4 regions of the Pseudomonas sp. TE3644 genome follow, and region 1 is predicted to be linked to each of the others. Evidence: predicted binding sites of a transcription regulator. Region 1 holds the regulator's gene; each other region holds the start of a gene.

Region 1 (5,289 bases):
CACATCGGCAACAAGATCGCCGCCACCCTGGCCAGCACCGGCACCACGGCCTTTTTCGTGCACCCGGCCGAGGCCAGCCACGGCGACATGGGCATGATCACCCGTGACGACATCATCCTGGCCTTGTCGAACTCCGGTTCCACCGCCGAGATCGTCACCCTGCTGCCGCTGATCAAGCGCCTGGGCATCCAGATGATCAGCCTCACCGGCAACCCGGATTCGCCCCTGGCCAAGGCCGCCGAGGTCAACCTCGACGCCAGCGTTGCCCAGGAAGCCTGCCCGTTGAACCTGGCGCCCACCTCCTCCACCACGGCTGCGCTGGTGATGGGCGACGCCCTGGCCATCGCCCTGCTGGAGGCCCGCGGTTTCACCGCCGAAGACTTCGCCTTCTCGCACCCCGGTGGCGCGCTGGGCCGCCGGCTGCTGCTCAAGGTCGAAAACGTGATGCATTCGGGCGACGAGTTGCCGCGGGTCAAGCGTGGCACGCTGCTCAAGGAAGCCCTGATGGAAATGACCCGCAAGGGCCTGGGCATGACCGTGGTGGAAGAAGACGACGGCACACTGGCCGGGATCTTCACCGACGGCGACCTGCGCCGCACGCTGGACCGCACCATCGACGTGCACAGCGCACGCATCGAAGAAGTGATGACGCCCCACGGCAAGACTGCCCGCGCCGAGATGCTGGCCGCCGAGGCCCTGAAAATCATGGAAGACCACAAGATCAGCGCGCTGGTGGTGGTCGACAAGCAGGATCGCCCCGTGGGCGCCCTGAACATGCACGACCTGTTGCGTGCGGGAGTAATGTAATGACCCAGGACCTGCTGCAACGCGGCCAGGCCGTGAAACTGGCCGTCTTCGACGTGGACGGTGTGCTGACTGACGGCCGCCTGTACTTCTGTGAAGACGGCAGCGAGATCAAGACCTTCAGCACCCTGGATGGTCAAGGCATCAAGATGCTGATCAACTCGGGCGTGGCCACGGCAATCATTACCGGGCGCAAAAACCCGATCGTCGAGCGCCGGGCCAAAAGCCTGGGCATTGCCCACCTTTACCAGGGCCGCGAAGACAAATTGGTGGCCTTGGACGACCTTCTGGCACAACTGGGCCTAAGCTATGAACAGGTAGCCTACCTGGGCGACGACCTGCCGGACCTGGCGCCCATCCGCCGCGTCGGCCTGGGCATGGCCGTGGCCAACGCCGTGCCTTTCGTGCGCGAACATGCCGACGGCGTGACCCAGGCGCGTGGTGGCGAAGGCGCTGCCCGCGAGTTCTGCGAACTGATCCTGCGCGCCCAAGGCAACCTGGAAGCGGCCCTGGCCGCCTATTTATAGAGTTTCCCATGCCGAGCAAAAAACTGCGCAATCTCTTGCTGTTCTGTGTCGTCGTGGCGATCTTCGTCTCGGTCGGCTACTGGAACATCAACCCTGACACCTTCCTCGAGAAGCCGGCTGCGGCTATCGACGATAGTGCCATCGACTATTACGCCATCAATGCCCACAGTGTGCAGTACCTGCCTGACGGCGGCGTGCAATACCGCATGACGGCGGACAAGGTCGAGCACATGCAGGCCAGCCAGATCACCAAGGTGACCAACCCGGACATGAACCTGTACCGCGGCACGGTCTACCCCTGGCACGTCACCAGCGACCACGGCGAGGTCAACCCGGACGGCACCCAGGTCGAATTGATCGACAACGTCCGCATTGCCCGCACCGACCAGAAAAACCGGCCTACGCTGATCACCAGCACGCGCATGACGGTATTCCCCCAACAGCAATATGCGCAGACAGACCGAGACGTTAGAATCGACGGCGCCGGTGGCGTCTCTACGGGCAAGGGCATGAAAGCATATTTGAAAGACAGCAAGATCAACTTGCTGTCCAACGTAAGAGGATTGTATGAGGCTCGTTAATACCCTTCCTTTATTGCTCACCCTGGGCACGGCACTGGGAAGCGCGAGCGCCTGGGCACTGCCGACCGACCGTGATCAGCCTATCCACATCCAGTCCGACGACGCTCAACTGGATGACAAGCAGGGCGTGGCCACCTACAAGGGCAATGTCATCATTACCCAGGGCACCATGAAGATCACCGGCAACACCGTGACCATCACCCGCAACGCGCAAGGCGACGTCGACGTGTTCACGTCGGTGGGCAACCTGGCGTACTACGAGCAGAAACCGGCCATCGACAAGCCGATCGTGCAGGGTTACGGCAAGACCATCCAGTACTTCTCGGCGCAGAACCGCATCATCCTGATCGACCAGGCCAAGGTGGTGAATGACGGCAACACGTCCGAAGGCGAGAAGATCGTCTACGACACCGTCAAGCAGGTGGTCAACGCCGGCCGCGCCACGGGCGCCAAGGTCACGCCACGGCCACGGATCGACATGGTCATCCAGCCCAAAAGCAAAACCGACCAGCAGCAGGGCAAGTAATGGCTATTCTCAAAGCCCAGCACCTGGCCAAGGCCTACAAGGGCCGGCAGGTTGTGCGGGATGTCAGCATCTCCATCGAAAGTGGGCAGATCGTCGGCTTGCTGGGGCCTAACGGCGCCGGCAAGACCACCTGTTTCTACATGATCGTGGGCCTGGTGCGCGCCGATCAGGGCCGCGTGCTGATCGACGACCTGGACGTCAGCCACCAGCCCATGCACGGCCGCGCGCTGTCGGGCATCGGCTACCTGCCGCAGGAAGCCTCGATCTTCCGCAAGCTGTCGGTGTCGGACAACATCATGGCCATCCTGGAAACCCGCAAGGAACTGGACAAGGCCGGCCGCGTGAAGGAGCTGGAAAGCCTGCTGCAGGAATTCCACATCACCCACATCCGCGACAACCTGGGCATGAGCCTGTCCGGTGGCGAACGCCGCCGGGTGGAAATCGCCCGTGCGCTGGCCACCGCGCCCAAGTTCATCCTGCTGGACGAACCGTTCGCCGGTGTCGACCCGATCTCGGTCGGTGACATCAAGCAGATCATCCACCACCTCAAGAACAAGGGCATCGGCGTATTGATCACCGACCACAACGTTCGCGAGACGCTGGACATCTGCGAAACCGCTTACATCGTCAACGATGGCCAGCTGATCGCCGAAGGCGACGCTGAAACCATCCTGGCAAACCAACTGGTGAAAGAGGTTTACCTCGGTCACGAGTTCCGCCTGTAACAGGCGAGGTGTTGGCTGGTTGCCTGGGCGTGCCGCAACTTTTTTAACCCCATTGGGGGTTTTATTGCGGCATCGCTCTAGGCAAACACTTCGGTTTCAGGCATATAATTTGCTTACGACAAAAGCCGAAAGCCTCGGCGCCCTGTAGTGGATGGCGCTCTGCGCCGGCGAATAAGGTGTTAAGCCCCTGCCATGAAACCATCGCTCGTCCTAAGAATGGGCCAGCAACTGACGATGACACCGCAGTTGCAACAGGCCATCCGCCTCCTCCAGCTCTCCACACTGGACCTCCAACAGGAGATTCAAGAGGCCCTGGAATCCAACCCGATGCTCGAGCGCCAGGAAGAAGGCGACGACTTCGACAACAGTGACCCCATGGCCGACAAGGCCGAACAGCAGGTCACGCCGGAAATCCAGGAACCGAGTTACCAGGAAACCTCGGCACCCACCGTCGACAACCTCGAGGACGGTGAATGGAGCGAACGCATTCCCAACGAGCTTCCCGTGGACACCGCGTGGGAAGACATCTACCAGACCAGCGCCAGCAGCCTGCCCAGCAACGATGACGACGAATGGGACTTCACCACCCGCACGTCGGCCGGCGAGAGCCTGCAAAGCCATCTGCTGTGGCAACTCAACCTGGCGCCCATGTCCGATACCGATCGCCTGATCGCGGTCACCCTGATCGATTGCATCAACAACCAGGGATACCTGGACGAGACCCTGCAGGAAATCTGCGACTCGTTCGACCCGGAACTGGACATCGAGCTCGACGAAGTCGAAGCCGTGCTGCACCGCATCCAGCAATTCGAGCCAGCCGGCATCGGTGCCCGCGACCTCAGCGAGTGCCTGCTGCTGCAACTGCGCCAGATGCACGCCAAGACCCCTTGGCTGGCCGAAGCGCAGCGCCTGGTGGCCGACTACATCGACCTGCTGGGCAGCCGTGACTACAGCCAGCTGATGCGCCGCATGAAGCTCAAGGAAGACGAGCTGCGCCAGATCATCGAACTGGTGCAAAGCCTCAACCCGCGCCCCGGCTCGCAGATCGAGTCCAGCGAGGCCGAGTACGTGGTGCCCGACGTGATCGTGCGCAAGGACAGCGACCGCTGGCTGGTGGAGCTGAACCAGGAAGCGGTGCCGCGCCTGCGCGTCAACCCGCAGTACGCAGGCTTCGTTCGCCGTGCCGATACCAGCGCCGACAACACCTTCATGCGCAACCAGTTGCAGGAAGCCCGCTGGTTCATCAAGAGCCTGCAAAGCCGCAACGAAACCCTGATGAAAGTCGCCAGCCAGATCGTCGAGCACCAGCGTGGTTTCCTCGACTACGGCGACGAAGCCATGAAGCCGCTGGTGCTGCACGACATCGCCGAAGCGGTGGGCATGCACGAGTCGACCATTTCGCGGGTAACCACCCAGAAATACATGCACACCCCTCGCGGCATCTACGAGCTGAAATACTTTTTTTCCAGCCACGTCAGCACCTCCGAGGGCGGTGAATGCTCGTCCACGGCGATCCGCGCGATCATCAAGAAACTGGTTGCGGCCGAAAATCAGAAAAAGCCATTGAGTGACAGCAAGATCGCTGGTTTACTGGAGGCACAAGGCATCCAGGTCGCCCGCCGCACTGTCGCCAAGTACCGCGAATCCCTCGGGATCGCCCCTTCGAGCGAACGCAAGCGGCTGATGTGATCCTCCTGGCAGCGTCAAGGCGCTGCCAGTGGGCGTACCGGATGTGCCACAGCGTTCCAGTGGCAGGTTATCCAACCTGTCTCTTTATGCACTGGCAATAAGGAGAAAGCGGTATGCAAGTCAACATCAGTGGACATCAACTGGTTGTGACCGACGCCATGCGCACTTACATCGGTGAGAAACTCGACCGATTGGAGCGCCATTTCGACAAGATAACCAACGTGCAGGTCATCATGGAGGTCGAGAAGCTGAAACAGAAAATCGAGGCCACCCTGCGCGTACCCGGCGGTGAGGTAGTGGCCAACGCGGAACATGACGACATGTACGCGGCCATCGACCTGCTGACCGACAAGCTTGATCGCCAACTCAAAAAGCATAAGGAAAAACAGCAGAGTCTGCTGCAAGGCGCGACTGCCCGCTGACACTCCCCACCCATG
Region 2 (5,289 bases), 5.2 Mb from region 1:
GCCCTTGAAATACCGATTGGAACTGCGGCACCACTTTGATCAATAGAATCGCCGAGACGATAAACGCAACGACGACGACGGCTATTGGATAAGCCATCGCTTTTTTAATCTTGGCTTTGAGCGCTTCGGTCTTCTCTTTGTATGTGGCTACACGATCCAGCAGCGTTTCAAGTGCACCTGCTTGCTCGCCAGCATCTACGAGGTTGCAGTAAAGGTCGTCGAAATACTGCGGCTTGCCGCGCAATGCAACAGCGAAACTGTTACCGGCAGCGACCTGTTGTTTGAGGTCATATACCAGTTTGCGCATGTTCGGGTTGTCAAAGCCTTCGCCGATAATGTCGAATGACTGCAGGAGCGGAACGCCAGCGCGCATCATGGTTGCCATTTGCCGGGTAAATAAAGCGATGTCCATAGGCTTGATGCGCTTGCCCTTGCTGAACAGCGCCGTGCCTTTCTTGCGCACCTTGGTCGGGTTGATGCCTTGCTTGCGCAGCTGCGCCCGGACCAGTGCAGCCGACATGGCGCCCATCTCGCCCTTGACTGCGGTGCCTTTGCGATCGCTCCCTTCCCAGTCGAACTGAGTTATCTTTGCTGCTTTGCCAGCCATTGATTAATCCTTGGTGACCCGGTTGACTTCCTCGAGACTGGTGATGCCCTGCATGACTTTTTCCAGTCCGGAAGTACGCAGGTCATTGAAGCCATCTTTTCGCATTTGCGTGGAAATCTCGATGGAGTTGCAGTCACCCATGATCAGGCGTTGCAACGCTTGGGTATTCTTGACCACTTCATATATGCCCTGGCGACCTTTGTACCCCCCGTTGCATTGATCGCACCCAACGGGCTCGAATACCTGAAAAGTTCCCACGCGTTCCTCGGGAAAACCTTCGCGCAGCAAAGTTTCGTTCGGGATCTGAGCGGGGCGTTTGCAGAGGGGGCAGAGCTTCCTGGCGAGTCGTTGGGCAATGATCAGGTTCACGGAGGTAGCGATATTGAAGCCCGCAACACCCATGTTTTGCAGGCGGGTAAGGGTTTCTGCAGCGCTGTTGGTGTGTAAGGTGGAGAGTACCAAGTGGCCGGTCTGGGCGGCCTTGATGGCAATCTCTGCAGTTTCCAGGTCGCGAATCTCACCCACCATGATCACGTCAGGGTCTTGTCGAAGAAATGAGCGTAGGGCTTGCGCGAAGTCCAGTCCCTGGCGGGGGTTGACGTTGACCTGGTTGATACCTTCCATGTTGATCTCGACAGGGTCTTCCGCCGTGGAGATGTTGATATCTACGGTATTGAGTATGTTCAGGCCAGTGTACAGCGATACGGTTTTACCCGAGCCAGTAGGACCGGTCACTAAAATCATGCCCTGGGGTTGGCGAAGTGCCTGTAGGTACAACTCTTTCTGATTGGGCTCGTAACCCAATGCATCAATGCCCATCTGCGCGCTGGAGGGGTCAAGGATCCGCATGACGATTTTCTCGCCCCAAAGGGTGGGCAGCGTATTCACACGGAAGTCGATGGCTTTGTTTTTTGACAGCCGCATTTTTATCCGCCCATCCTGCGGCTTGCGCCGCTCGGAAATGTCCAGGCTGGCCATCACCTTTAACCTCGCAGCTATGCGACCTGCCAGATTTATTGGCGGTTTCGCAACTTCGCGCAGGATGCCGTCGGTACGAACCCGCACCCGATAAATTTTTTCGTAGGGTTTCAAAATGCAAATCCGAGGCGCCGCCGCGAATCGCGTCCAAGAGCATCTTGTTGACAAACCGCACGACCGGCGCATCGTCAGATTCTTGGGCGACAGGCTCGTCATGGTTGGTGTCCATGACTTGGACATCCAGGTCATCAAGATCGACATCGGCCATACCTTCCAGGCCAGTGCTGCCATTGTCGAAATATTTCTCGATAGCATCCATCAGCTTGTCGTCTTCGACCAGGATGGCTTCCGTGGTTAGGCCGGTGCTGAATTGAATATCCGTGATGGCTTGGTGGTTGGTGGGATCCGACACCCCGACAAATAGCTTATTGCCCCTTCGCCATAGAGGCAGTGCATGGTGCTGGCGGACCAGCTTTTCACTTACCAGTCCCTTGGGTTGAGATTCCCTGTCTAACGTACTCAAATCCAGGAAGGACACGCCGAACTGTTCGCAGGCGATTTCAGCGACTTCGCGGCTTTTGACCAGTTTATTTTGTACCAGGAAATGTACAAAAGGGGTTCTGTTGCGTTGCGCTTGCTGATGCGCTTGCTGTGCGCTTTTGTCAGTGAGCAATTCAGCCTGGACCAAATGCTTAGCCAAACCTGTCAGGGCAATATCATTCATCTCGGCACCGTACACATCTAATCCGTGATTTATAGCCTAGTCAGGAGGAGGTGCCAAATCGGGTTACACATAGTGACAATAAATGTCAGTTTCTTTCCCTGCAGGGCGGTGGGGGATGTCGGAATTCGCGAGAAACCTCTTGTAAGTCTCCACGGCAGTCGTTGGCACGGGCATTGCTCAGATACTTGCAGGTCGTATGGCCCTTAACGTTCGGAGAGTGGATGACATGAAAGCACAGAAAGGTTTTACGTTGATCGAACTGATGATCGTGGTAGCGATCATTGGCATCCTGGCCGCTATCGCACTGCCTGCGTACTCCCGTTACCAGGCCAAGGCTAAAGTGACTGCTGGTTTGGCAGAAGTATCTTCGTTGAAAGCAGGCTTCGAAGATGCGATGTCTACCGGCACCGCTTTCAGTGACGCGACATCAATTGGCGCAGCAAGCGGCACCACCACGAACTGCACGCTGTCCGCCTCCTCGACCGCCGGCACCATCGGCTGCACCCTGCTAACTCCGCCAACGCAAGTGGCAGGAGGCGTAATTACCCTGACTCGCACCACTGCGGGTGTTTGGACTTGTGCGGTAAACAGCTCGATCGCTTCGACCTACACGCCTAAGGGATGCACTAACACCGCTGCAGCCAACTGATAGCAAGTTGCGACTATAAGCCCGCGCTTTGCGGGCTTTTGTATTCAGGTGGGCATTATGAAGCTGGTAAACGGTTTTACTTTAGTTGAATTAATGATTTCCCTGGCTATCACTGGGCTACTCGCAGCTATAGCGTTTCCGGCCTATCAAAAATTTCAGTCCCGTTCCGCAGTCGTGGCGGGCATTACTGAAACCTCTGTATTGAAGGCCGGCCTCCAAAACAGCTTGAGCAACGGGGATGATGTATCCACCCCAACGGCCATTGGCGGGGTAACTACCACTAATACCTGCAGCAGCATAACTGCGTCGGCTACCGTCAGTTCGGGAGGGGGAACTATCACCTGCACGTTGACCAATGCACCGTCCTCGGTATCAGGAAAGGTTATCACTTGGACACTCACCACAGCTTCGGGCTGGCGATGTACTACAGACGCGCCTGTAGCCATGACTCCGCTCAGTTGCCCAGGAATTTGATGGCGCTCACCTTCCTTAGCATCGGTTGATTGGATCATGGACAGGTGGTAGTTTGGCGCTATAACCGCCGGTGTAGCTCAGTCGGTAGAGCAGCGCACTCGTAACGCGAAGGTCGTAGGTTCGATTCCTATCCCCGGCACCATCCCCTATCGCCTCACACCCCACTCAATGCCGCGAAAACCGGTTATTAGTAGTCATCTTGGTACTATCGATCAACCACACCCACTGATCATCCGCCTTGATCGTATTGCACTCCTGTCCATACGCCGCGTAATTCACACACATCACCCCCTCATTGATCTGCCAGCTACCCTTCTGCGCCGCGCTGCCGCTGATGGTTATGGTCGCGATCCCATCCGGGCTGTAGGTTTCAGTAAAGGGCTTGCCGTCTGCGGTTACGCTGCTTAGTTGCCGGCCGACCAGGGCGGAGCGAATTGCGTCACCCTTGAGTTCCACGGCGCTGGCCGGAGCAGGGGCGTGGGCATCGTTGGCGGGGCCGCTGTGCGGCGCGGCGCAGCCTGCCATCAGAATGAGCAGTGCCGCCGGGCAGAGTATTTTCATGATTGTTCGCCTATGTTGGAAATAGCCCTGTTGCGGAGCTTTATTCCAGCGTAGACGCGCCGCCGATGTCGGCTATGGCGGTTAAGTCGGTTATCGATCAATGGCACCGCGGTCGATCTTGCGGGAAAATCGGCTAACCCTCGGCTCATCCGCGCTGATAGGCAACGCATATCACCACCGTTACGAAATTTTCCGTGCTCTTTCGCAGTCAGATGTCATGCTGGCCATGTGCTGGTATTCAATCTTGTCTTCTACCCGATCTACCTCCCCGGGAGGCCCCATGATCCAAACCCTCTTCCCCCAACCCTTCGAACCCGCCACCTGCGCCCAATGCCGCAACCTGGAAGCCCTGGACTTCGCCTTCACCATGGCCTTCCAACCCATCCTCAACGCGCGCACCGGCACGTTGTACGCCTACGAAGCCCTGGTTCGCGGCCTCAATGGCGAATCCGCCGCCAGCGTGCTGGCCCAGGTCAACGACACCAACCGCTACCGCTTCGACCAGGCGTGCCGGGTCAAGGCCATCGAATTGGCAGCAGGGCTGGGCTTGCCTGACATCCCCGATTGCAAACTGAGCATCAACTTCCTGCCCAACGCCGTGTACCGGGCCGAGACGTGCATCCGCGCCACGCTGGAGGCGGCCAAGGCGTCGGCGTTCCCGCTGGAGCGCTTGATGTTCGAGGTGACGGAGGGCGAGAAGGTCGAAGACCCGGAGCACTTGAAGTCGATCTTCAAGGCGTACGAGCGGCAGGGGTTTACCACGGCGATCGATGACTTTGGCTCGGGCTACTCGGGGTTGAATCTGTTGGCGACGTTTCAGCCGCAGGTGCTGAAGCTGGACATGGCGTTGACGTGCACTATCGACACCGACCCGGTGCGCGAGGCGATTGTGGCGGGGATCGTGCTGGTGGCGCAGCGGCTGGGGATTACTTTGTTGGCCGAGGGAGTTGAGACGGCAGGGGAGCGCGATGCGCTGCTGGGGCTGGGGATCGAGTTGATGCAGGGGTATCTGTTTGCGCGGCCGCAGGTGGGTGAGTTGCCGCTTAAGCCGTAACCCTGTAGCCGCTGCCGTAGGCTGCGCTGGCCCCACGCCTCGCTGGAGATCTCCAGTGAACATGAGGGCCAGCGCAGCCTGCGGCAGCGGCTACGGAATCACACGCAGTGTCAGCCTTCCTGACGCCACCGCACGGTGTAGTGCGCCGCTACGCTTGTCATCTGTGGCTGGAAGTGGGTGTTGGTGATCAGGTATTTGTCCACCTGACCGTTTTCACGGTGGTGTTCCAGGGTGTCGCCGGC
Region 3 (5,289 bases), 570 kb from region 1:
CTGGCCCCTTTGTCGAAATCCACCCCGAGGATGCCACGAGCAGGGGCATCGCCGAGCGCGACCAGGTGCGCCTGCAAAGCCGCCGTGGTCATGCCGTGCTGCCCGCACGGCTCAGCGACCGGGTGCTGCCGGGCAACCTGTTCGCGCCGTTCCACTGGAACGACCTGTACGGCGATGACCTGGCCATCAACGCGGTGACCAGCGACGCCATCGACCCGGTGTCCTGGCAGCCGGAATTCAAGTACAGCGCCGTGGCGCTGACCCGCGTCAGCGGCGAACGCATCCCCACCGTCGACCTGCCCACCGAGGAAGCCGTGCCCATGGCCACCGAAGAACTGAGCCGCCTGCTGGGCATAGCGCCCCGTTTCGATGTGCAACTGGGCGCCGATGAGCAGCTGTACATGCAGGGCTACCTCACCGGGTTGGCCAGCGTGTTGGGCAAGGCCAACCAAGGCGTGCCGGTGCTGCCGGCCTCGGCGCCCATCGAAGGGCGCAAGCGTGTACTGATCGATGGCCTGTTGGCAGGGCTGTTTTCCCGCACCGGCGCCAGCGCCCAGGCCGTAGCGCAGAAGCCGCGGCAGTGGGTGCTGTGGGCCTCGCAAACTGGCAACGCCGAGGCACTGGCCGGGCTGTGCGGCGAGCAACTGCGCGGTGCCGGGCTTGAGGTGCAGGTCAGCTGCATGGATGACGTGGAGCTGGCCCAGCTGCAACAGGCCGATAGCGTGTTGATGATCGCCAGTACCTTTGGCGATGGCGATGCCCCCGACAATGGCAGCGGCCTGTGGGCGGCGTTGCAGGGCGACGTGGCGGCGCAGGTGGCCGGGGTTCGCTACGCGGTGCTGGCGCTGGGCGACAGCAGTTACGATCAGTTCTGCGGATTCGGCCGCAAGCTCGACGAGCGCCTGCAACACCTGGGGGCGACGCCGCTGGTGCCACGGGTGGACTGCGAGCCCGATTATCAGCAACCCGCCGAAGGCTGGCTGCAGGCCGTCAGCCGTGCCTTGAGTGCCGAGGCGCCGGTCAAGGCAGCGCCCGACTACACCGCCTACAGCCGCCAGCGCCCGTGCCAGGTGCGCATCAAGCACAACATCCTGCTCAATGGCCCGGGTGCCGAGAAGGAAACCCGCCAGATCGTCTTCAATCTGCAGGACACCGGCCTGGTCTACGAGGCCGGCGACGCCCTGGGCGTGTGGCCCACCAACTGCCTGACCCTGGTTGAAGAACTGCTGGCCACCCTGGGCCTGGACAGCGGCCAGCATGTGCAGGTGCCCGACCAGGGTGAAATGCCCTTGGCCCAGGCGCTGCACAAGCATTTCGAGATCACCCGCATCACGCCGGCGTGGCTCGCGCTGGTGGCCGAACGCAGCGCCAGCGAACGGCTGGCCGAGCTGCTGGCGGCGGACAACAAGCAGGCATTGACCCAGTGGCTATGGGGCCGACAGCTGCTCGACCTGCTGGACGAGTTCCCCGTCGAACTGAGCGTGGACGAACTGCTGGGCCTGCTCAAACCCATGCAGCCGCGCCTGTACTCCATCAGCTCCAGCCCCAAGGCCAACCCCGACGAAGTGCACCTGACCGTCTCCACCGTGCGCTACCGCCACAACGACCGGGCGCGCAGCGGCGTGTGTTCGGCGTTCCTGGCCGACCGCGCCAGCCATGGCCTGGTGTCGATCTTCGTGCAGCCGTCGCGGCATTTCAAAGTACCGGCCGATCCCACCGCGCCAATGATCATGGTAGGGCCAGGCACGGGTGTGGCGCCGTTCCGCGCCTTCCTGCAGGAGCGCCAGGCCAGCGGTGCCACGGGCCCCCACTGGCTGTTGTTCGGTGAGCAGCGCCGGGGCACGGATTTCTACTATCAGCAGCAATTGCTGGCGTGGCGTGAGCAAGGTCATCTGCAGCGCCTGGATACGGCGTTCTCCCGTGATCAGGCGCAGAAGATTTACGTGCAGCAACGCCTGCTGGAGCAGGGGGCCTTGCTGTGGTCATGGCTGGAGCAGGGCGCGCACTTCTATGTGTGTGGCGACGCCAGCCGCATGGCCAAGGATGTGGACGCGGCGCTCAAGGCGGTGATCGCCGAGCACGGCGGCGTGGACGCCGAGGCGTACGTGGCGCAGATGAGCAAGGACAAGCGCTACCTGCGCGATGTGTACTGAAACGAGGCACTCAAGGCCCAAACGCACCAACCTGGCCCCGTAGCCGCTGCCGCCAGGCTGCGCTGGCCCTCGCGTACACCCGCATAATTCAGGTTGGCATACGGGCCAGCGCAGCCTGGCGGCAGCGGCTACGGTTGTATCGCGTGTTGGCATGCAACCTGCTTTGAGACTATCAGCCCACCCGCGTTCAACGGCGATCGCACCCAGGGGCAATACACACAGATACCAGGCAAAGGCGCCTGGAGCTTAACGGCTCCAGGCGTCTTTTTTTTGTTCGAGGAAAAACCGCATGAACGCAATCATGACGATCAAGCCACGCCAGCAACTGATCATCGTCGGCAACGGCATGGTCGGCCACCACTGTGTCGAGCAGCTGATTGAACGCGGGGCCCTGGCGCAGTTCGAGGTGCGGGTGTTCGGCGAAGAGCGGCAGCGCGCCTACGATCGCGTGCACCTGTCCGAGTACTTTGGCGGCAAGGACGCTGAAGCCCTGGCCATGGCCGACGCCAGCTTCTATGGCGAGCACGGCGTGACCCTGCACCTGCACGAAGCGGTGCTGGAGATCGACCGCGACAACCGCCAGGTCGTCACCCGCCAGGGCCGTTATGACTACGACCAACTGGTGCTGGCCACCGGTTCCTATCCCTTCGTGCCACCGATCGCCGGCTCCGAAGGCAACGCGCGACTGGTGTACCGCACCCTCGACGACCTGGACGCCATCCGCGCAGCCGCCGCCAACGCCCGCCGTGGCGTGGTGGTGGGCGGCGGCCTGCTGGGCCTGGAGGCGGCCAACGCGCTCAAGTCCCTGGGCCTGGAAGCGCACGTGGTGGAGTTCGCCCCGCGCCTGATGCCGGTGCAACTGGACAACGAAGGCGGCGCCGCCCTGCGCGCGCAGATTGAAGCCCTGGGCGTGGGCGTGCATGTGTCGCGCGCCACCCAGGCCATCGTGGCGGGCGACGAGTACCGCTACCGCATGAACTTTGACGGCGGCGAGTCCCTGGAAACCGACCTGATCGTGTTCTCCGCCGGCATCCGCCCGCAGGACGCCCTGGGCCGCAGCAGCGGCCTGGAAATCGCCCCGCGTGGCGGTGTGGTGGTGGACGAACTGTGCCGCACCAGCGACCCGGCTATCTTCGCCATCGGCGAATGCGCGTCCTGGAACGGCAGCGTCTTCGGCCTGGTCGCCCCCGGCTACAGCATGGCGCGTAACGTGGCCGCCGAGCTGGCGGGGCAGGGCGGTGCGCTGTTCACCGGCGCCGACATGTCCACCAAGCTCAAGCTGCTGGGTGTGGACGTAGGCTCCATCGGCGACGCCCACGCGGCCACGCCGGGCGCCAAGAGCTATCGCTTCATCGACGAGGCCAACGCCAGTTACCGGCGCCTGGTGGTATCGCCCTGCGGCACCAAGGTGCTGGGCGCCGTGCTGGTGGGCGACAACAGCTATTACGACACCCTGCTGCAATACGTGCAGAACGGCATTGCCCTGCCCAAGGATCCGGCCAGCCTGATTCTGCCGCTCAGCGACGGTGCGCCCACCCTGGGCGCCGACGCCCTGCCCGACAGCGCCACCCTGTGCTCGTGCCACAACGTCACCAAGGGCGCCGTATGCGCCGCCATCGACAGCGGCTGCGGCGACCTGCCCAGCCTCAAGGCGCAGACCAAGGCGTGCACCGGCTGCGGCGGCTGCGCGGCGTTGCTCAAGCAGGTGTTCGAGCACGAACTGGTGGCCCGCGGCGTGGCCGTGGACAAGAGCCTGTGCGAGCACTTCGCCCATACCCGTCAAGAGCTCTACGCCCTGGCCCGCGTCGAGGGCATTCACAGCTTCGACGAGATGCTGGCCAAGCACGGCCGTGGCCAGGTCGGCTGCGACATCTGCAAGCCGACGGTAGGCAACATCCTCGCTTCGTGCTGGAACCAGCCGATCATGGACCCGTCGCTGGCGCCCCTGCAGGATACCAACGACACCTTCATGGCCAACATGCAGAAGAACGGCACCTACTCGGTGGTGCCACGCATCCCCGGCGGCGAGATCACCCCGGACAAGCTGATCGCCATCGGCGCGGTGGCGAAGAAATACGACCTGTACACCAAAATCACCGGCGGCCAGCGCATCGACCTGTTTGGCGCGCAACTGCATGAACTGCCGGACATCTGGGGCGAGTTGATCGACGCCGGCTTCGAGACCGGCCATGCCTACGGCAAGTCCACCCGTACGGTAAAAAGCTGCGTGGGCAGCACCTGGTGCCGCTATGGGGTGCAGGACAGCGTGAAAATGGCGCTGTTCATCGAAGACCGCTACAAGGGCCTGCGCTCGCCGCACAAGCTCAAGTTCGCCGTGTCGGGCTGCACCCGCGAATGCGCCGAGGCACAGAGCAAGGACGTGGGCGTGATCGCCACCGAGAAGGGCTGGAACCTGTACATCAGCGGCAACGGCGGTATGCGCCCGCGCCATGCCGAACTGTTCGCCACCGACCTGGACGATGAAACGCTGATCCGCTACATCGACCGCTTCCTGATGTTCTACATCCGCACCGCCGACAAGCTGCAGCGCACCTCGGTGTGGCGCGAGAGCCTGGAAGGCGGCCTGGATTTCCTCAAGCAGGTGATCATCGACGACAGCCTGGGCCTGGGCGCCGAGCTGGAAGCGCAGATGCAGCACGTGGTCGACCGCTACGAATGCGAATGGGCCAATGCCCTCAAAGACCCCGAAAAACTCAAGCGCTTCCGCACCTTCGTCAACGACCGTCGCGACGACCCCGGGGTGCACTTCGTCAAGGAACGCGGCCAGCGCCGACCTGCCACCCACCATGAACTGAAACTGATCCCGCTCGCCGAGGAGGCCCTGTGATGAACAACGCCAATCAAGCCGTGCATGCCCAGACCTGGCAGCCGGTGTGCCAGCGCCACGACCTTGTCGCCAACAGCGGTGTGGTGGTGTGGCTGGACGGCGCCCAGGTGGCGCTGTTCTACCTGCCGGACGACCCGCAGGGGCGGGTGCTGCATGCCATCGACAACCATGACCCGCGCTCGGGCGCCAATGTGATCGGCCGGGGGATCGTGGGTCAGTTGCAGGGCCAGTTGGTGGTGGCGGCGCCGTTGTACAAGCAGCATTACGCGCTGCTCGATGGCCATTGTC
Region 4 (5,289 bases), 730 kb from region 1:
CCGTACTTCAAGGACACCCTGTTCATCGTCGTCGGCGACCACGGCTTCGGCAACGACCAGCAGATCACCGAAATGGACCTGGGCCGCTTCAACGTGCCCATGCTGATGATCGGTGAAGGCCTGCAAGAGAAGTTCGGTGCGGTCAACCACACCGTCGGCACCCAGATCGACATCGTGCCCACTATCATGGGCCGCCTGGGCGGTGAAACCCGCAACCAGTGCTGGGGCCGCGACCTGCTGAACCTGCCTGAAGGCGACAAGGGCTTTGGCGTGATCAAACCGTCGGGCAACGAGCAGACGGTGGCCATCATCACCGGCGACCGCATTCTGGTTCAGCCCAAGGACATGCCACCACGCATGTTCCGCTTCCAGCTGGGCAGCGACCCGAAAGCCGAGTCCATCACTGATCAGCCTGACCAGGCCGACCTGCTGAACAAGCTCGACGCGTTCATCCAGACGGCCACCAAGAGCCTGTTGGACAACACCGCGGGCGTGGTTGACTCCAAGTAACCTGTAGCCGCTGCCGCCAGGCTGCGCTGGCCCTCATGTACCCTGGACATCTCCAGTAAGGCATAGGGCCAGCGCAGCCTGCGGCAGCGGCTACAGCGTTACCCCGACGGAACGATGCGGCGCAAGGCCGGTCAAGTGAAGTGAGGCTGATGCCTTGCGTTGCAACTCCGTTCTGCCGAGGAGAAATTGATGAAAAAGTGGCAAATCGCTTTTATCGATGAGCACGGCCAGAAGCTGAACCTTGAAATAGACGCCGAGCAACGTCCGGACAAGGAAGAAGCCGCCCGCCACGTGCGCGCCTATTACCGGCCGGTGCTGGAAAAGGCCGACCTCAATGATTTCGACAACCGCGCCGCGGAACCTGCGGCCAAGGCACTCAAGGAACTCAACGCCATGGAAATCGTTTCCGTGACGCAAGTCGCCTGATCTGCATTGCGTGCGCCTGGCCCTCTGGCACAGGCGCTGCCTTCGCGCTACTCTGCAACCGAGGACGGCCATCTGCCTGGCCCGCCCCTTGTCTTGTCAGCTCCATGCTTGTTTCCGGGTGACCCTGCGGTCGCGCATTCCCATTGCAGTTATCTGTCAACGGAGGTCCTGGAAGTACTGAAAGTCTATCCATCAATGATGAGGAGGACGATCCATGAGCACAGCCTATCAAGAAGACATCAGCACCCACGTGCTGCGCCGCATGAAAGAAGGCGGTTTCGACTTTGCCAGCATCCACCCCATCGAGTTTTATGCCGTGTTTCCGGACGAGAAGCGTGCGCGTACGGCGGCGGGAAAGTTTCAGGGCGAATCACTCAATGCCCAGGTCAGTGAACGGGACGATGGGGCCTGGCACCTGGAGTTGAGCAAGGTGATGTACGCCACCTATGGCGGCATCGGCGAGTTCGAGCAGGATTTTGAAGCCGTGATCGAGCCGCTGGGCGGCGAGATAGAAGGGTGGGGCGTGAAACACCAGGTTCAGCGCCTGCAGGCTTAGACAGACAGTGCTGTACACAGCGGCTGGCCCACAAGGCTGGCCGTTTTGGTTTCTGGGTGTTTGTGCTTGAAATGGCGGCGTCTGCATCGCGACCAAGGTCGGCTCCTACGTCGTCCGGTGTAGGAGCCGACCTTGGTCGCGATGCAGGCGACGCGGTCCTCCGGACAACGAAAAAATCTGTGTTGCGCCAGGTTTCTGAAATCATCTCTGTCTATGCTGGTCTTAGCAATAACCTGCTAGGACCGCTTCGCAATGAAGCGTACGGGAACCGGTTGGGCCACGTCATGCACAGGAATGGTGCGTGCCTGATTATCCAATAATCCAACCTGTTGTTTTTTAAGCGTTTCTGCCGCTGGCACGGGCCTTGCGATGGGCTTGGTGTCCGGGTGACAAGGAGTACGGCATGATCCGCACCTTTTATGATGAGATGTACGATGCCGGCGGTATTGTCCGCCCGCATTATCGGGAGTTCGCGCGCTGGCTGGCCGACACCCCCGAAGAGCTCCTGGCCCAGCGGCGCCGGGAAGCCGATCTGCTGTTCCACCGGGCTGGCATCACCTTCACGCTCTATGGCGACGAGCAGGGTACCGAGCGGCTGATCCCTTTCGATACCATCCCGCGCAGCATCCCGGCCAGTGAATGGCGAGTGGTGGAGCGCGGCTGCATCCAGCGCGTGAAGGCGCTGAACATGTTCCTGGCTGACCTGTATCACGACCAGCGCATCATCAAGGCCGGGATCATCCCCGCCGAGCAGGTGCTGGCCAACGAGCAGTACCAGCTGGCGATGCAGGGCCTCAACCTGCACCGCGACATCTACTCGCATATTTCCGGCGTGGACCTGGTGCGTGATGGCGATGGCAGCTATTACGTGCTGGAAGACAACCTGCGCACGCCCAGCGGCGTGAGCTACATGCTCGAAGACCGCAAGATGATGATGCGCCTGTTCCCCGAGCTGTTCGCGGCCCAGCGCATCGCCCCCATCGACCACTACCCGAGCATGCTGCTGGACACCCTGAAAAGCTCCAGCCCCCTGGATAACCCCAGCGTGGTGGTGCTGACGCCTGGGCGGTTCAACAGTGCGTTCTTCGAACACGCCTTCCTGGCGCGTGAGATGGGCGTGGAATTGGTGGAAGGCGCCGACCTGTTCGTGCGCGACGACCGCGTGTTCATGCGCACCACCGATGGCCCCAAGGCGGTGGACGTGATTTACCGTCGCCTGGACGACGCCTTCCTCGACCCGCTGGCGTTCAACCCCGATTCGATGTTGGGTGTGCCGGGGCTGCTGGCGGCCTACCGGTCGGGCAATGTGGTGCTGGCCAACGCCATCGGTACAGGCGTTGCCGACGACAAGTCGGTGTACCCGTATGTCACCGACATGATCCGTTTCTACCTGGACGAAGAGCCGATCCTCAAGAACGTGCCCACCTGGCAATGCCGCAACCCCAGTGAGCTGTCCCACGTGCTGGCCAACCTGCCGGACCTGGTGGTCAAGGAGACCCAGGGCTCGGGCGGCTACGGCATGCTGGTGGGCCCTGCGGCCTCGGCGGCCGAGATCGAAAACTTCCGCGCCCGGCTCAAGGCCCGGCCCCACGCCTATATCGCGCAACCGACGCTGTCATTGTCGACCTGCCCTACCTTCGTCGAAAACGGCATAGCCCCGCGCCATATCGACCTGCGCCCGTTCGTGCTGGCTGGCCGCGAAACCCGTGTGGTACCTGGCGGGCTGACCCGCGTGGCGCTGCGCGAAGGCTCGCTGGTGGTCAACTCGTCACAGGGTGGCGGAACCAAGGACACCTGGGTGGTCGAGGATTAAGGATGCCTGCCAAATGCTGAGTAGAACTGCCTCTGACCTGTATTGGATGTCGCGTTACCTGGAGCGCGCGGAGAACCTGGCGCGCATGCTCGAGGTCAGCTATTCGCTGTCCCTGATGCCCCAGGACGGCCGTGGCGATGGCCTTGAAGAAATGGCCATGCCGCTGTTGATCACCGGCACCCTGGACGATTACCTGGAGCGCCACGGCAAGCTGCACGCCGAGCGCTTGCTGCATTTTTTTGCCCTGGATGCCAGCAACCCGGCCAGCCTCTATAGCTGCCTGGGCGCGGCCCGGGCTTGCGCCCATGCGGTGCGCGGGCGCATCACCGCCGACATGTGGGAAAACATCAACGCCACCTGGCTGGAGATTCGCGGCATTGCCGAGCAGGGCCTGGGCCGTTATGGCCTGAGCCGCTTCTGTGAGTGGATCAAGGAGCGTTCGCACCTGTTCCGCGGTGCCACCTACGGCACCATCATGCGCAACGACGCCTTCCGCTTCATCCGCCTGGGCACGTTTATCGAGCGCGCGGACAACACCCTGCGCCTGGTGGATGCCCGCTACGAAATGTTGGGTGACGAGGCCGAATCGGTGGACGAGGACTCGGCGCGCAGTTATTACCAGTGGAGCGCCTTGCTGCGCGCCCTGTCGTCGTTCGAGGCGTACACCGAGATCTACCGCGACGCACCCTCGGCCCACAACGTGGCGGAGCTGTTGCTGCTGCGCGCCGACGTGCCGCGCTCGCTGCGTGCCTGTACCGAAGAAATCGACCAGATACTGGCCTCGCTGCCCGGCCTCAACGGCCGCCCAGCCCAGAGGCTGGCTGCCGAGCTGGACGCTCGCCTGCGCTACACCGGTATCAGTGAGATCCTGGATGAAGGGCTGCACACCTGGTTGACCGACTTCATCCCGCTGGTGGCCCAGCTGGGTAATGCCATTCACAGTTCTTACCTGGAGGCAGTATGAGACTCTCCATCAGTCACGAGACCGCGTACCACTACGATGATGAAGTGCGTGCCAGCATCCAGTACCTGCGCCTGACGCCCCACGACAGCGAGCGCCAGCACGTGCTGAGCTGGCAGTTGGACTTGCCTCGCCAGGTGCGCGCGCAGTTGGACCCGTTCGGCAATATCCTCCATGTGCTGACCCTGGACGAGCCGCACCACGACATCATCATCGGTGCCCGGGGCCAGGTGGACATCGACGAAACCCGCGAGGCCGAGCACGAATCGCAATCGCCATTGCCGTTCCGTCGCTTCACCCGCCTGACCGAAGCCGACGAGGCCCTGCGCGCCTTTGCGGCCAAGGAGTGCGGGCAGCGTACCGACCGCACGGCGCTGATTGACCTGATGCACGCGCTCAACCAGCACATCACCTACAGCCCGGGTGCCACCGAGGTCGACACCAGCGCGGCGCAGGCTTTCGCGGCCCGTGCCGGGGTGTGCCAGGACCATACCCATGCGTTCCTGGCCTGTGCCCGGAGCCTGGAGGTGCCGGCGCGCTACGTGTCGGGGTACCTGTTCAATGGCGACAGCTCGCACCTGGCCAGTCATGCTTGGGCGGAGGCCTGGGTGGACGGCGCCTGGTACAGTTTTGACGTGACCAACCAGCTGGCGCGGCCGGAGCGGCACCTGAAGCTGGCGGTGGGGCTGGATTACCTGGACGCCTGCCCGGTGCGTGGCATGCGCCGTGGCGGTGGCTTCGAGCAGATGCACGCCAAGGTGCATGTGACGCCGGGGTTGCAGGTGCAGGTTCAGTAACCGCGTCGCCTGCATCGCGCGCAAGCGCGGCTCCTACGCCCGATCGTAGGAGCCGCGCTTGCGCGCGATGAGGACGCCCCGGTCGGTCACCGCTCCCGCCGCCCCGCCATATGCTTCAAATACCCCACCAGCAAATCCAGGTCCGCCTCCGGCAACACCTGCGCACTGAACCCCGGCATCTTCGCTTGCGGCCACTGCCGCAAACTCTGCGGATCGCGGATATAGC

The links. The regulator sigma-54, encoded in region 1, starts transcription at its own class of promoters, with help from an activator protein. The targets are predictions, from matches to a motif close to ANTGGCATNNANNTTGCTNT.
Region 2: a site for sigma-54 is predicted at 2,470-2,489, ahead of ACZ9GA_RS01005 (pilin). Genes of this name have one in related genera too.
Region 3: a site for sigma-54 is predicted at 2,299-2,318, ahead of nirB (nitrite reductase large subunit NirB). Genes of this name have one in related genera too.
Region 4: a site for sigma-54 is predicted at 1,844-1,863, ahead of ACZ9GA_RS20545 (circularly permuted type 2 ATP-grasp protein). Genes of this name have one in related genera too.

Annotation. Positions count from the first base shown of each region.
Region 1 is NZ_JBWBQF010000001.1:5,386,589-5,391,877, forward strand. It holds gene ACZ9GA_RS23805 (KpsF/GutQ family sugar-phosphate isomerase) at 1-807, shown strand, start outside; gene ACZ9GA_RS23810 (KdsC family phosphatase) at 807-1,331, shown strand; gene lptC (LPS export ABC transporter periplasmic protein LptC) at 1,340-1,912, shown strand; gene lptA (lipopolysaccharide transport periplasmic protein LptA) at 1,899-2,438, shown strand; gene lptB (LPS export ABC transporter ATP-binding protein) at 2,438-3,163, shown strand; gene ACZ9GA_RS23830 (RNA polymerase factor sigma-54) at 3,356-4,852, shown strand; gene hpf (ribosome hibernation-promoting factor, HPF/YfiA family) at 4,966-5,274, shown strand; gene ptsN (PTS IIA-like nitrogen regulatory protein PtsN) at 5,287-5,289, shown strand, end outside.
Region 2 is NZ_JBWBQF010000001.1:214,308-219,596, forward strand. It holds gene ACZ9GA_RS00995 (type II secretion system F family protein) at 1-607, opposite strand, end outside; partial or broken gene pilB (type IV-A pilus assembly ATPase PilB) at 611-2,309, opposite strand; gene ACZ9GA_RS01005 (pilin) at 2,536-2,958, shown strand; gene ACZ9GA_RS01010 (pilin) at 3,016-3,432, shown strand; tRNA gene ACZ9GA_RS01015 (tRNA-Thr) at 3,499-3,574, shown strand; gene ACZ9GA_RS01020 (hypothetical protein) at 3,598-3,993, opposite strand; gene ACZ9GA_RS01025 (EAL domain-containing protein) at 4,274-5,047, shown strand; gene ACZ9GA_RS01030 (hypothetical protein) at 5,158-5,289, opposite strand, start outside.
Region 3 is NZ_JBWBQF010000001.1:4,814,890-4,820,178, reverse strand. It holds gene ACZ9GA_RS21205 (bifunctional nitrate reductase/sulfite reductase flavoprotein subunit alpha) at 1-2,153, shown strand, start outside; gene nirB (nitrite reductase large subunit NirB) at 2,443-5,001, shown strand; gene nirD (nitrite reductase small subunit NirD) at 5,001-5,289, shown strand, end outside.
Region 4 is NZ_JBWBQF010000001.1:4,656,204-4,661,492, reverse strand. It holds gene ACZ9GA_RS20560 (LTA synthase family protein) at 1-510, shown strand, start outside; gene ACZ9GA_RS20555 (hypothetical protein) at 700-936, shown strand; gene ACZ9GA_RS20550 (ribonuclease E inhibitor RraB) at 1,151-1,492, shown strand; gene ACZ9GA_RS20545 (circularly permuted type 2 ATP-grasp protein) at 1,896-3,305, shown strand; gene ACZ9GA_RS20540 (alpha-E domain-containing protein) at 3,319-4,269, shown strand; gene ACZ9GA_RS20535 (transglutaminase family protein) at 4,266-5,063, shown strand; gene ACZ9GA_RS20530 (c-type cytochrome) at 5,150-5,289, opposite strand, start outside.